One region of the Streptomyces sp. NPDC003027 genome, then DNA from elsewhere that is predicted to be linked to it. Evidence: riboswitches for the same ligand, from Rfam matches in the RefSeq annotation. Region 1 holds a riboswitch; the other holds the start of a gene.

Evidence for each region. A riboswitch is a leader RNA that binds a small molecule or an ion and turns the genes downstream of it on or off. The one in region 1 is predicted to bind cyclic di-AMP.
Region 2: linked by a shared signal. The riboswitch ahead of ACWDX6_RS11765 (M23 family metallopeptidase) and the one ahead of ACWDX6_RS20270 (M23 family metallopeptidase) in region 1 are both predicted to bind cyclic di-AMP.

Annotation. Positions count from the first base shown of each region.
Region 1 is NZ_JBSFTU010000027.1:61,968-69,206, reverse strand. Features, by position in the region: gene ACWDX6_RS20275 (aldo/keto reductase) at 1-662, opposite strand, end outside; gene ACWDX6_RS20270 (M23 family metallopeptidase) at 824-1,936, opposite strand; cyclic di-AMP (ydaO/yuaA leader) riboswitch at 1,948-2,093, opposite strand; gene ACWDX6_RS20265 (PP2C family protein-serine/threonine phosphatase) at 2,305-3,465, opposite strand; gene ACWDX6_RS20260 (MFS transporter) at 3,626-4,846, opposite strand; gene ACWDX6_RS20255 (PLP-dependent cysteine synthase family protein) at 4,843-5,976, opposite strand; gene ACWDX6_RS20250 (hypothetical protein) at 6,039-6,437, opposite strand; gene ACWDX6_RS20245 (MerR family transcriptional regulator) at 6,523-7,239, opposite strand, start outside.
Region 2 is NZ_JBSFTU010000012.1:34,309-41,547, forward strand. Features, by position in the region: gene ACWDX6_RS11750 (GNAT family N-acetyltransferase) at 1-2,389, opposite strand, end outside; gene ACWDX6_RS11755 (HPr family phosphocarrier protein) at 2,575-2,856, shown strand; gene ACWDX6_RS11760 (GntR family transcriptional regulator) at 3,044-3,727, opposite strand; gene ACWDX6_RS11765 (M23 family metallopeptidase) at 3,958-4,740, opposite strand; cyclic di-AMP (ydaO/yuaA leader) riboswitch at 4,754-4,919, opposite strand; gene ACWDX6_RS11770 (M16 family metallopeptidase) at 5,132-6,499, opposite strand; gene ACWDX6_RS11775 (M16 family metallopeptidase) at 6,526-7,239, opposite strand, start outside.

The sequences.
Region 1 (7,239 bases):
TTGCCGGTCAGGAAGCCGGAGGCGAGGGCGTAGTACGGCACGGACGCGAGACCGGCGCGCTCGGCGGTCTCCAGGAGCTCACCTTCGTACGTGTCGCGCGAGACGAGGTTGTAGTGCGGCTGGAGGGCGACGTAGCGGGCGAGCCCCTCCGCCTCGGCGAAGTCGAGGGAGGCGCGCAGCCGCTCGGGGGAGATGTTGGAGGCGGCGACGGCCCGCACCTTGCCGTCCTTCACCAGCTGGTCGAGTGCGGTGACGATCTCCTCGACGGGGACGGACTCGTCGTCGAAGTGGGTGTAGTAGAGGTCGATGTGGTCGGTGCCGAGCCGGCGGAGCGACTCCTCGGCGGCGCCCTTGATGGTGGCGGCGGAGAGGCCTTTGTAGCGGGGGTGGGCCCCGACCTTGGTGGCGATCACGACATCGTCGCGGTTGCCGCGGGTGGCGAGCCACTTGCCGATGATGGTCTCGGACTCGCCGCCCTCGTTGCCTTCGGCCCAGGCGGAGTAGGAGTCGGCGGTGTCGACGAAGTTGCCGCCCGCTGCGGTGTAGGCGTCGAGGACGGCGAAGGACCGCGTCTCGTCGGCGGTCCAGCCGAAGACGTTGCCTCCCAGCGCGAGCGGGAAGACGTGCAGGTCCGAGGAGCCCAGTCGGCGAAGAGAAGTCATGGGTTCCACAACCACCCGCCCCAGGCGGGTTATTCCGTCCCGCCCGGGCTCCGTGCCGACCCGTCGCGCCCCCGGTTCCGTGCCGCCCGCCCGCGCCCGTTCCGCGGCCGGTCACCGGTTCTGTCAGAGGTGAGAGGTTCGGTCAGAGGTGGGAGGCTCCGTCAGAGGTTCAGGCCCTTGCCGCGCAGCCAGGCCGACGGGTCCACGCCGGAGCCGCCCGGGGTGTGGACCTCCAGGTGGAGGTGGGGGCCGGTGACGTTGCCGGTCGCGCCCACGCGGCCGATGGTCTCGCCGGTGCCCACGGACTGCCCCGCGCCGACCGTCATGGACGACAGGTGGCAGTACCAGACCTCCGTACCGTCCTCCAGCTCCAGGACGATCCGGTAGCCGTACGAGCCCGACCAGCCCGCGGACTTGATGGTGCCGCCGTGGACGGCCTTGACCGGAGTGCCGGTGGGGGCCGCGAGGTCGAGGCCGGTGTGGTAGCCGGAGGACCACATCGAGCCGGACTCACCGAACGTGGAGGTGATGGTGTACGAGGAGGTCGGCAGGGCGTAACTGGCGGCGAGCTTGGCCAGGCGCTCGGCCTCGGCCTTGGCCGCTGCCTCCTCCTCGGCCTTCTTCTTCGCCTCGGCGGCCGCCTTCTCGGCGGCGGTCGCCTTGGCGGCGGCCTCTTCGGCGGCCTTCTCGGCCGCCGCCTTCTCCACCGCGGCCATCTCGGCGGCGTCGGCGGACGCCTGCTGCTGCTCGGCCTGCTGGAGGATGCGGGTGCGCAGCGCCTCGCCGGCGTCGGCGGTGGCCGCGGTGGTCGAGGCGCCCGTGTTCCCGGGGCCCTCGGCCTCCAGGGCGAGGGTGGCGGTGAGCGGCAGGGGGTTGTTCGTACCGGAGCCCGAGCCGTCCTCGCCGTCGGTCCCGCCGGTCGCGCCGTTCACGTCGGCGATCAGCTCGCCGACACCGGGCAGCTCGGAGGCGCCCGGGAGGCCGAGGTCGGGAAGCGATATGGAGACGGCGGGCTTCTCCTGCGCGGTGGCCAGGCCGCCCGCGCCGACGGCGGCGATGACACCGACGCCCAGGACCGTGGAGGAACGGGCGAAGTTGGAGCGCTGCTTGACGACGCGATGACGGCCGCCGGCGCCGGAGCGCGTCTGCTGACGAAGCGAGTCCTCGGTGGGATTCCACTCCTCCCACGCGGCTGTGCCGGGGTCCGCCCCGGGGGCACCCGAGGCACCGAACGCGTCGAAGGGGGCTTCGGGGGCAGGGGTGTTGGACGCCACGAAGGCGCGCTCCTTTCCTTCCTTCTCGCCTACCGGGTTAGCTGACGGGTTCGGAGCAGGAAGGTCTCCTACGGGCATCTCGCACGGATGCGAAGTGCCCGATTCACCCCAATTGGTGGTTCCCCGGTTCCTTTTCAGGATTCGGCGCGTGCGCACGGTGCCGTCTCTTGCGACGGCTGGGACGACCGCGCTGCGTTATCGAACGTTAATAGACAGAGGGTCCTGATTCCAAGCCGTTCCGGTTGATCATTAGCGAGATTGCGGGAGAATGGCCCGACTTGACCCCGCTTCAGTAAACGTCCGGCGAACAACGTGAATCTGACTGTGTGTCAATTGTTATCGGAGTGGCACCTTGTGACTACGGATGGTCACGGCACGACGGGCATGGTCCGCCGCCGCTCCGGCTGCCCCCGCGTCGGGCGGCTCACGGCCAGCAGCGCCATGTCGTCCGTCGTCCCGCCCCCGGTGTAGCGGCGCACATCGTCGACGAGCGCGTCCAGGAGCGCCTCCGGCCCCGGGAAGATCCGCCCGGCGAGCCGCTCGGCGGGATCGTAGAAGGCTCCTGTGGCGTCACGCGCCTCGGAGAGCCCGTCCGTGTACAGGAGCAGCGTGGCGCCCGGCGGGTACGGCGCCTCGTCGGCCCGGTCCGGCCACGCGGCCAGCTCGCCCAGACCGAGCGGCAGCGCCGGCTCGCTCGGTGCCAGCAGGGTCAGCTCTCCGTCCGCGTGGAGCAGCAGCGGCTCGGGGTGCCCGCGGTTCACCACCCGTACGAGGCCGCTGCCGCGCGGGATCTCGGCCAGCACGGCGGTGGTGAACCCCTCGGCGGCGTCCAGACCGGTCCGCCGGGTCCCCTCGCGGGCCAGCGCCCGCTCCAGCCGCTGGGCGACACCCTCCAGCGTCGACTCCTGCTCGGCCGCCTCGCGGAAGGCACCGATGAGGACCGCGACGGCCTCGACCGCGTCGAGCCCCTTGCCCCGTACGTCGCCGACGACGAGCCGTACCCCGTAGGGCGTGTCCTGGACCGCGAACAGGTCACCGCCGATGAACGCGTCCGCCTGCGCGGCCTCGTAGCGGGCGGCGACCTGCAAGCCGCCGATCCGCTCGGCCGGCGTCGGCAGCACCGCCTTCTGCGCCGTCTCCGCGATCACCCGGGCCGACGCCAGCCGCTCGCCGCTGCGCCGCACGACCCGGTTGATCAGCAGGGCGAGCGCGGAGACCGTGATGACGGTCAGGGTCTCGGTGAGCGCCGGGACGTCGGTGAGGGTGTCGTTGTAGACGTGCAGCCCGACGCTGGTGAGAACGGCGGCGATCCCGGTGAGCAGGGTCGTCAGCATCGAGAACAACGGGGCCGCGATCAGCGGTGCGGCCGAGAACATCGGGGCGGCGGTGAAGGCGGGCGGGGTGGACAGGTCGAAGACGCCCCCTCCGGCGATGATCAGCGGGGGCAGGGCACGGATGAACCGGCGCGCGCGCTCACCGCGCGGGCGCGGCCGGGATGAGGACCCGCTCCCCACCGCTTGCTGCCCCACCTGTGCTCTCCTGCCCGGTCCGTACACGGCGACGGACGGTACCGCGCCCTTCCCAGCGTGGCGGGAGCCGCGCCGGGCGGCGACCCCCGCTCCGCCGACCGGGGTACGGGCACGGAGGCCCGGGCCCGCTCCCGCGGGGCCCGGGCGCGGCACCCGGCGGTCAGGCCGTCGCCGCGAGCCGCCCTCCCCGGGCCAGCGCCCCCACCGCCACCGCGCAGACGAGACCGACCCCGCACAGCACCAGCCAGGGCGTGGCAGACCGGCCCGTCAGGTCGAGCAGCGCCCCGGTCCCCAGGTTTCCGAGGGTGATGCCGACCCCGCAGACGGTGTTGTAGAGGCCGTAGTGCGTCGCCACCCACCGCCCGCCCGACAGGGCGACGACCGTGTCCATCTCGTACGGGTAGAGGATCGCGTTCGCGAGCGCCAGGACCGCCGCGCACAGCAGCAGCCCCACCACCCCGCGCACCGCCACCGGCAGCAGGAAGGCCGCGCCCATCAGACCGAGTCCCAGGACCAGACACCGCTCGCGCGTCAGCCGGCGCTTGCACCAGGCCGTGATCCGCAACTGGCCGGCCAGGGCGACGAGCGCCGAGACGACGAACAGCGCGGTGGTCACCGCCGTACTGTCGGCGGCCAGCGGCAGCGCGAGATAGACCTGGAAGGACAGGACGTACGAGCCCGTCATCGCGAGGGAGAAGAGCCAGAAGGTCCGGTTCGCGAGCACCGTACGGAACTGGCCGCCCTCCCCGTCGGCCGGCGCGGCCGCCCGCTCCCGTACGCGTACCGGCAGATGGCGCAGCTGCACCACCGTCAGCGCGGCGAACAGCACCGCCGCCACCACGCACGTCAGCCGGAAGGAGACGCCCGTGAGTGCCACCCCCACCAGCGGCCCGAGCAGGATCCCCGCCTGGTAGTACGTGTTGAACAGGGCGAACGCCTCCACACGCCGCTCCCCCGCCTCGGCCGCCAGGTAGGCCCGTACGGCCGGGTTGAACAGCGCTCCCGCCAGGCCCGTCGCCACCGAGGCGGCGATCAGCACGGGCAGCGACTGGGCGAAGGCGAGCGCCCCGAAGCCGGCCGTCCGCAGCGCGCAGCCCGCGACGATCAGCGGCTTGAAACCGAGCCGGTCGGCGAGGGCGCCGCCGATCAGGAACAAGCCCTGCTGGGAGAGGTTGCGGACCCCGAGGACGAGACCGACCGACCAGGCCGCCATGCCGAGCCCGTCCGCGAGATGCGCGGCGAGGTACGGCATCAGCATGTAGAAGCCGAGATTGATGGTGAGCTGGTTGAGGAAGAGGAGCCGCGCGGCGGGCTCGAAGGTACGGCTCTGCTTCCAGATCCCGCCCTTGGCGGCGGCGGTCGTGGTGGGTGTCGTACTCATCGGACCCGCCCCGGGGGCGTCGGCCGCTCCAGCACCCGACGGGTCCAGCCGGTGACGGGCACGTCGCTCTCGTACGCCGCCGGCTCTTCCCGCACGGGGGCGTCGAGCAGCCCGTGGGCCGCGCAGAACTCGTCGCTGAACACCGAGTCGAAGTACCGCTGCGGTCCGTCCGGGAAGACGGCCGCGATCCGGGTGCCGCGCGGCCGGGTCCGGGCCAGCCACCCCGCCACGAGCGCCACGGCGCCCACGCTCCAGCCGCCCGTGGCGAACTGACGGGCCGCGAGCCGGCGGGCCGCCCGCACCGCGTCCTCGGGGCCCACCCAGTGGATCTCGTCGAAGGCGCCGTGGTCGACGTTGCCCGGGTGGATGGAGGATCCGAGCCCGCGCATCAGCCGCTCGCCCGCCGGAAGGCCGAAGACGGTGGAGTGGACGGAGTCCACGCCGACGAGTTCGAGGGCGGGGCTGCTGGTGGCGCGCAGCGCGCGCGAGATACCGGCCGAGTGGCCGCCCGTACCCACCGCGCAGACGAGGACGTCGATCCGGTCGAGCTGCTGGGAGAGCTCGGCGGCGAGTCCGGCGTACGCCTCCGGGTTGTCGGGATTGCCGTACTGGTCGGGCCACCAGGCTCCGTCGAGCGCGGTCAGGAGCTCGGCGACACGGTCCATCCGGGCCTGCTGCCAGCCGCCGTGCGCGCTCGGCTCGGGGACGACATGGACCTGGGCGCCGTGCGCGACGAGCATCCGCTCGACGATCGGTTCGAGACCGGGGTCGGTGACGACATGGACGGGGTGGCCGTGCAGCACGCCCGCGAGGGCGAGGCCGAGGCCCAGGGTGCCGGAGGTGGACTCGACGATCGGCGCGCCGGGCCGCAATTCGCCCCGGCGGCGGGCCTGCTCGACCATGTGGAGGGCCGCGCGGTCCTTGATGCCGCCGAAGTTGAAGCCTTCGAGCTTGGCCCAGTAGCCGTCGTCCATCCACAGGACGGGGGTGTTGCCGACGGTCTGATCGGCGGCGGACGGTGCGACGCGGGACGTCGTCCTGCCGGACACGGAGGCGGCGGGCAGAGGGACGGCGCTGGGCGGAGAGGCGGCGCTGGGCGGAGAGCCGGCGCCGGGGAGCAGCTTGCTCATGATGGGTACGTCCTTGACGTGGTACGCGGAGAGAACCTGGTCACGCGAGGGCGAGACCCGGCTCAGTTCCGGTCCACTCCGAGGGCGAGCAGCAGACTTCCCGGCTCGGGGCCGGGCCCCGCCCTGCCCCGCACAGAGCGCGCGTGCGGATCGGCGGGGAAGACGTCGTCCCACGAGAGGCGTACGGCTCCCCCCGGGTCCGGCGCCGCGAGCTGCGAGGCGGCGGCGGTCTGCGCCGGCAGATGGACGTCGAAGGACCACGTCTCACCGTTCCGCTCGCAGCCGTGCGGCAGGGCGGGGGCGGAGGCGACGGTTCCGGTCCGGTCGGCGAGGGGCAGCACGTGACCGTGCGTCCCGTGACAGACGCCGGCGATCAGCGCGACGAGGGCGAGGAGCAGCAGAACGGCGGGTGCCCGCCGTCCTGCCGCCGCTCGCACGTCCGTCACATCATGATCACGCATGGTGCGCGCGACACTACGGCCGGTACTCGCCCCTGGGCAAAAGGACAGGCGCGGTTTTGGCCACCGTTTACTCCAGGAGCTTCCGTCACAGGTTGCGCTCCGCGTAGACCTCCATCGCGTCCCGGACGAGGATCGCCGTGCCCTCGCCGTGCTGGTCGTAGTTGGCGGTGAAACGCGGGTCGTCGACGTACAGCCGGCCGAGGCCGATCACGTACTCCTTCGACGGGGTCGTGGTGGTCGACAGCCACTCGACGTGGCGTCGCGTGATCGCCTGGACCTCGTCGCTGCCGGCGGCCAGGCCGTCCCGCGCCGCCCGACCGAACTCACGGGCGATGCCGGCCTGCCGGTCCATGAACGCCCGCTTCTCCTCGGCGCCGAGCGAGCGCCACCAGCGGTCGCCCTTCTCGTACGCCTTCCGGCCCCAGCGCTCGGTGACCTCCGCCTCGTACCGCGTGTGGTCGAACCCGTCGAACACTTCCTCGGCCATGAGCTCTTCTCCCTTCTCGGTCTTGTGGAGAGTGGTCCGCACCGACTCGATCTGCCGGCCGATGCGCTCCCGCTCCTGCTCCAGCAGGGCGAGATGGGTCCGCAGGGCGGCGGACGTGTCGCGCTGACCTTCGAGGACCTCGGCGATGGCGGACAGCGAGAGCCCGAGCTCGCGCAGCAGCAGGACGCGCTGCAACCGCACGAGTGCCGCCTGGTCGTAGTACCGGTAACCGTTGGCGCCGATCCGGCTGGGCTCCAGCAGTCCGCGCTCGCCGTAGTGCCTCAGCGTGCGGCTGGTGGTGCCAGCCTTCCTGGC
Region 2 (7,239 bases), on a different contig from region 1:
GGGGCGCGGTCGTCTTCAGGGCCACGGGATAGCCGAGGCGGGCGGCGGCCGCGACGGCGGCGTCGGGGGTGGGCGCGGGGAGGGTCGGGAGGACCGTGATGCCGTACCGCGCGAGCAGTTCGCCGGCCGCCTCGGCGTCGAGGGTCACGCCCCGGGCGTCCGCGTCCGGCCCGAGCAGCCGCTCGATCTGTGCGGCGGCCCCCGCTTCGTCGATGTCCTCGTACTCCGGCACCCGCCCGGGCTCGGCGGCCTGCCGCCGCCACTGCCCGTACCGCACGGCCTCCGCCAGCGCCCGCACGGCCCGCTCGGCGGCGGGGTAGGCGGGGATGTTGCCACTGCCGGGCGAGGGCGGGGGCGAGGACGGCAAGGTGCCGGGGCCGACCGTCGTTGGATGCGACGGAGCACCGGGGCCGACCGTCGCCGGGTGCGGTGGAGCACCGGGGCCGACCGTCGTCGAGGGTGTCGACGGGCCCGGAACGGCGGGGGCGGTCGTCCGGGGGGCGGGTGACGGGCGGGTGCTCGTCGCCGCCGAGAGGGCTTCAGCAAGGCCCCCCATCTCGACGTGGACCACCACCACCGGCTTCGCCGGGGCCGGGGCGGAGGCGACGGCCTCGCGGAGGTAGGCCGCGAGGACCTCGCCGTCGCCGGACTCGACGGTGCCGTTCTCGCCGACCCAGGGGATCGCCGTCACGACGACCGCGTCACTGGTGTCGTCCGCGAGCGCCGCCGCCAGCGCCTCGCGGAAGTCCGCCGGGCTCGCCGCCGTCGTGAGGTCGAGCGGCCGCAGCGGACGCAGCCCTTCCGTCAGACAGGCGTCGTAGGTCAGCAGCCCGAGCGACTCGGAGTTGCCGAGGATCCCCACCCGGGGCCCGGTCGGCAGCGGCTGGGCGGCGAGAAGCAGGCCCGCGTCGACCAGTTCGGTGACCGTGTCGACCCGGATGACTCCGGCCTGCCGGAGCAGCGCGGAGACCGTGGCGTGCGGGATGCGGGTGACGGGAACCCGGTGGCCGGGGGGCGCGCTCCCGCTGTGGCGGGCCCCCTTGACCACCACGACCGGCTTGACCGCCGCCGTGCGCCGCGCCAGCCGGGTGAACTTGCGGGGGTTCCCGATCGACTCCAGATAGAGCAGGACGACGTCCGTCTCGGGGTCGTCGTACCAGTGCTGGAGGAGGTCGTTGCCGGAGACGTCCGCGCGGTTGCCCGCCGAGATGAAGGAGGAGAGCCCCGCGCCCCGCCGGTGGAGTCCGGCGAGGAGCGCGATGCCGATCGCCCCGGACTGGGTGAACAGCCCGATCCGCCCGGACGTCGGCATCTGCGGGGCGAGGGAGGCGTTCAGCCGGACACCGGCCGAGGTGTTGATGATCCCGAACGCGTTGGGTCCGATGATCCGCATGCCGTACGAGCGGGCCTGCCGTACCAGTTCCCGCTGGCGTTCCCGTCCCTCCGGGCCGCTCTCGGCGTAACCGGCGGAGAGGACGACCAGGCCCCGCACCCCGTGCTCGCCGCAGTCGGCGACCGCCTCCGGCACCCGCTCGGCGGGGACGGCCAGGATCGCCAGGTCCACCGGCTCGCCGATGTCCCCGACGGAGCGGAAGGCCGGCACGCCGTCGAGCGAGGCCGTCCCCTCGCCGAGGGCCCGGTTCACCGCGTACGTACGTCCGGTGTACCCGGACTCCAGGAGGTTGCGCAGCACGGTCCGGCCGACGCCGCCCGGGGTGCGCCCGGCTCCGACGACGGCGACCGAGCCGGGGGCGAGCAGGCGCTGCACGGAGCGGGCCTCGGCGCGCTGTTCCCGCGCCCGCTGGACGGCGAGCGAGCGGTCGGTGGGCTCCAGGTCGAGGTGGAGCCGTACGGAACCGTCCTCGAAGCTGCGCTTCTGGGTGTACCCGGCGTCCGTGAACACCTTGATCATCTTGGTGTTGGCGGGCAGCACCTCCGCCGCGAACCGCCTGATGTCCCGCTCCCTCGCCACCGCCGCGATGTGTTCGAGGAGCGCGGAGGCGACGCCTCTGCCCTGGTGCGCGTCCTGGACCAGGAAGGCGACCTCGGCCTCGTCGGCCGGGGCGCTCGCGGGGAGGCCCTGGGCGTTGATGCGGTCGTAGCGTACGGTGGCGATGAACTCCCCGCCGACGGTCGCCGCGAGTCCCACCCGGTCCACGAAGTCGTGATGGGTGAAGCGGTGGACGTCCTTGGCGGAGAGACGCGGGTAGGGCGCGAAGAAGCGGTAGTACTTCGACTCGTCCGAGACCTGCTCGTAGAAACTGACCAGCCGGTCGGCGTCGTCGACGGTGATGGGCCTGATGCGCGCGGTGCCGCCGTCACGGAGGACGACGTCCGCTTCCCAGTGGTCGGGGTATGCGTGTTCAGGCTGTTCCGACGCGCTCTGCATGGGCCAAGCGTACGGCCGGGGTACGACACCGGCACCGGTCGTGCACGGCGTGCGTGCCGTGCGGGGTACGGGCAAGGTAGGAAGGCCGAAGGGCCGCCGTGTCCGGGCCGGAGGTCGGTACGAGCATGCGGCCACCCGTGAGAGACTGGTCTAGACAACCCGCTTGAGACTTGAAGGGCAACACCATGGCTGAGCGCCGCGTCAACGTCGGCTGGGCCGAGGGCCTGCACGCCCGCCCCGCCTCCATCTTCGTCCGTGCCGCCACGGCCTCCGGCGTCCCCGTGACGATCGCCAAGGCCGACGGCAACCCGGTGAACGCCGCGTCGATGCTCGCGGTGCTCGGTCTGGGCGCGCAGGGCGGCGAGGAGATCGTGCTCGCTTCGGACGCCGAGGGCGCCGAGGCCGCACTGGACCGTCTCGCCAAGCTGGTTGCCGAGGGTCTCGACGAGCTGCCCGAGACCGTCTGACGACATCTCGCGAAGGAGCCGCGCCCGCCGGAACGACGGCGGGCGCGGCTTCTTCGTTTTCCGCGCGGTCGCTCCGACCGGGAATGTCAGGGGAACGCAAATTCCGGACGACGCGATTTCCGTCGCGGCATTTAAGGCAGCACGAATACAGCCGGAGAATTCCTTCTCTTTGTATACGGCCCCGTCGTTAATTCCGGATGCTCGCGGTGTTTACGACATGTTGCGAAACCCTCACACGCCCTCGCTCGGAGCGCTTGAGCCGGTGCAGGGCCAGCGACCGCTCCGCGTGCAGGGCGGTGAGCGCACGGGCCCGCTCGGCGTCGCCGCGCGCCACGGCGTCGACGATCGCCCCGTGCTCGGCCCATGCCTCCACGGGCTGGGCGGCCGGCTCGACCACGTACATCCAGGCGATCTTGTGCCGGAGCTGGGTGAGCAGCGCTGTGAGCGCCGGGCTGCCGGACGCCTGCGCGAGCGTCTCGTGGAACCAGCCGCCGAGCGAGCGCAGATCCTCGCCCTGGCCGCGTCTGGCCCGCTCCTGCCCCAGCCTGACCAGGCCGCGCAGCACCTTGAGATGGGCCTCGGTGCGGCGCTGTGCGGCGCGGGCGGCGCCGAGCGGCTCAAGGAGCGACCGTACGTCCAGCAGGTCGGCCGCCTCCTGCTCGGTGAGTTCGGCGACATGGGCCCCCGCGTGCCGACGGGTGATCACGAACCCCTCCGACTCCAGGGTCCGCAGCGCCTCGCGGACCGGGACGCGGGAGACTCCGTAGCGGCGGGCGAGCTGCTCCTCGGTCAGCCGGCCGCCGCGCTCGAAGACACCGGAGACGATGTCGTCCCGGATCGCCGTGCATACCGAGTGCGCGGGGATGCGCATGTCCGACCTCCGCCTCAATCCGCGCGAAACCCATCCGATTGACGTCCGTCCGCCGGTTCCTCGCCGGCTGTTCGATGACGGACGACTGTTCGGTGACTCTATTGCAGCGCGGCGGTAATTCCGATGGCTCCGGTGGATCCATGGATATCTTTTGGCCGAGAAAAGCCCCGGCTCAGTACGAGCCGGGGCTTTTCTGACGTGGACGGGCGGGACTGCCCGGCGCGGTCGGGTCAGACGTTCACGCCGCGGGCGCGCAGGTACGCGACCGGGTTGATGTCGGAGCCGTACTCGGCGCTGGTGCGGGCCTCGAAGTGCAGGTGCGGGCCGGTGGAGTTGCCGGTCGAGCCGGAGATGCCGATCCGCTCGCCCGGGGTGACGGTCTGGCCGACCGAGACGGTGATGTCCGCCAGGTGCCCGTACTGGGTGTACGTGCCGTCGTTCATCCGGATGACGACGTTGTTGCCGTACGCGCCGCCCCAGCCGGCCTCGACGACGGTGCCGGCGCCCACGGAGACGACCTTGCTGCCGTAGGCGGCGTGGAAGTCGACTCCGGAGTGGCTGCCGGAGGACCAGAGGGAGCCGCCGGTCTTGTAGCCGGTGGTGACGTACGAACCCGCGATGGGGAGCTGGAAGGAGTTCAGGCGCTTGCGCTCGGCCTCGCGGGCGGCGCGCTCCTTGGCCTCGCGGACCTCCTTGGCACGGGCCTCGGCCTTGCGCTTCGCCTCGGCCTGCGCGCGGGCCTCAGCCTTCGCCTTGGCGAGGGCCTCGACGGCCTCCCGCTCCTGGACGGCGGCCTGGACGTCGATCTGGTCCGCCAGGGACTCGGAGACGACGGCCTGGTTCAGGCCGGTGTCCTCGAGCGAGCGGGGGTCCGTGTCGGCGGCGAGCGCCGGGGAGGCGAGGGTTCCGAGGACGCCGGTGGTGGCGAGGGTGGCGACGCCGGCGATGCCCGCGCTGCGGCGCGCCAGACGGCTCGGACCACGATGCTTCCCGGTGGCACGGGTGAACGCCATGAAGTGGCTGATCCTTTCCTTCCTTCTCGCCTACCGGGTTAGCTGACGGGTTCGGAGCAGGAAGGTCTCCTACGGGCCCCTCCGCGCTCTGGCGAAGGCGTCCGATTCACCCCAGGGACTTCGTGTGGGTCCCCGGCTCCCCAGGCTCGCGCCTGACGGGGACTCGGCGATGACTGCCCGGTGCCGCGGATGCGGCGGGTGCTACTGACGAACAGCCGGACCGACGCTAAGCGGACTGTCTTTCAATCAGCAAACAGACCCGCCTTTTTGTAAGACATGCCACAGGGCAGAGGGGCACCCTCTCCCGCAATACGGACAAAGGCCCGGCAAAGGCGAGGACCCCGACGTACGGTGACGTCGGGGTCCTCGCAGCGGCGCGGGAGCGCCTCGATCAGCCGGTGACGACGGTCACTTCGCCGATGCCGAGCGCGCGCACGGGCTCCTCGATCTGCGCCGCGTCCCCCACGAGCACGGTGACCAGGCGGTCCACCGGGAAGGCGTTGACGACGGCCGCCGTCGCCTCCACCGTGCCGGTCTCGGCCAGCCGCGCGTACAACTGCGCCTGGAAATCGTCCGGAAGGTGCTGCTCGACCTGGTCGGCGAGCGTTCCGGCGACGGAGGCGGCCGTCTCGTACTTCAGCGGCGCCACGCCCACCAGGTTCTGCACCGCGACATCGCGCTCCGCGTCCGTCAGACCCTCGGCGGCGAGCGTGCGCAGCACCTTCCACAGGTCGTCAAGTGCCGGGCCGGTGTTGGGGGTGTCGACGGAACCGCTGATGGCGAGCATCGCGGCGCCGTTGCCCTCGCTGTCGGAGCGGAGCACCTGGCCGAAGGCCCGCACGCCGTAGGTGTAGCCCTTCTCTTCGCGCAGGACACGGTCCAGGCGGGAGGTGAGGGTGCCGCCGAGGCAGTACGTGCCGAGGACCTGGGCAGGCCAGACCCGGTCGTGCCGGTCGGGGCCGACGCGGCCGATCAGGAGCTGCGTCTGGACCGCGCCGGGACGGTCCACGATGACCACGCGGCCGGTGTCGTCGGCCGTGATCGGCGGCATGCGGCGCGGCTCCGCCGTGTCGCCCGTCCAGGCGCCGAGGGTCTCGGCGAGGACCTTGTCCAGGTCGACGTCGGTCAGGTCGCCGACGACCACGGCGGTGGCCGTGCCGGGCCGCACATGCGCGTCGCGGAAGGCGCGAACCGCTGCGGCGTCGATCGCGGCGACCGTCTCCTCGGTGCCCTGGCGCGGCCGGGACATGCGCGAGCCGGCCGGGAAGAGCTCCTTGGAGAGCTGCTTGGCCGCCCTGCGGGCGGGGTTCGCCGTCTCGTGCGGGATCTCGTCCAGCCGGTTGCGCACCAGCCGCTCGATCTCGGTGTCGACGAACGCCGGGGCGATCAGGGCCTCGGAGAGCAGACCGAGCGCCTTGGGCAGCCGGGAGACCGGGACCTCCAGGGAGACCCGTACGCCCGGGTGGTCGGCGTGCGCGTCGAGCGTGGCACCGCAGCGCTCCAGCTCCGCGGCGAACTCCTCCGCCGAGTGCTTGTCCGTCCCTTCGGAGAAGGCCCGCGCCATGATGGTCGCGACGCCGTCGAGACCCTCCGGCTCGGCGTCCAGCGGGGCGTCGAGGAAGAGCTCGACCGCCACCACCTTCTGCCCGGGGCGGTGACAGCGCAGCACCGTCAGGCCGTTGTCCAGCGCACCGCGCTCCGGGGCCGGGAAGGCCCAGGGGCGGGCGACGCCCGGCTTCGGCTGCGGGTGGAACTCCATGCTCGTCAAAGACGCGGCAGCGTCGCTCACTGGTCCGCTCCCTCTTCCTCGTCGCTCTCGCTGTCGCTGTCGCTGTGCTCGGCGGTGACCGGCTCGTAGACGAGCACCGCGCGGTTGTCGGGACGCAGCCGGGCCGCGGCGACCTCGCGCACCTCGTCGGCGGTGACGTCCAGGACGCGGTTCACGGCCGTCAGGGCGAGCTGCGGGTCACCGAAGAGCACCGCGTACCGGCACAGTTCGTCGGCGCGGCCGGCGACCGTGCCGAGCCGGTCCAGCCACTCGCGCTCCAACTGCGCCTGGGCGCGCTCCATCTCCTCGGGCGTCGGGCCCTCGGCGGCGAAGCGGGCCAGCTCCTCGTCGACGGCGGCCTCGATCTCGGGGACCTCGACGCCGCCCGACGTCTTCACGTCCAGCCAGCCCAGCGAGGGCGCGCCGGCCAGGCGCAGCAGGCCGAAGCCGGCCGCGACGGCCGTGCGGTCGCGGCGGACCAGACGGTTGTGCAGCCGGGAGGACTCGCCGCCGCCGAGCACGGTCAGCGCGAGGTCGGCGGCGTCGCACTCGCGCGTGCCGTCGTGCGGAAGGCGGTAGGCGGCCATCAGCGCGCGGGCCGGGACCTCCTCCTCCACGACCTCGCGCAGCTGCTCGCCGATGGTGTCGGGCAGCGTGCCGTCGCGCGGGGGCCGCTTGCCGTCGTGCGACGGGATGGAGCCGAAGTACTTCTCGATCCAGGCGAGCGTCTG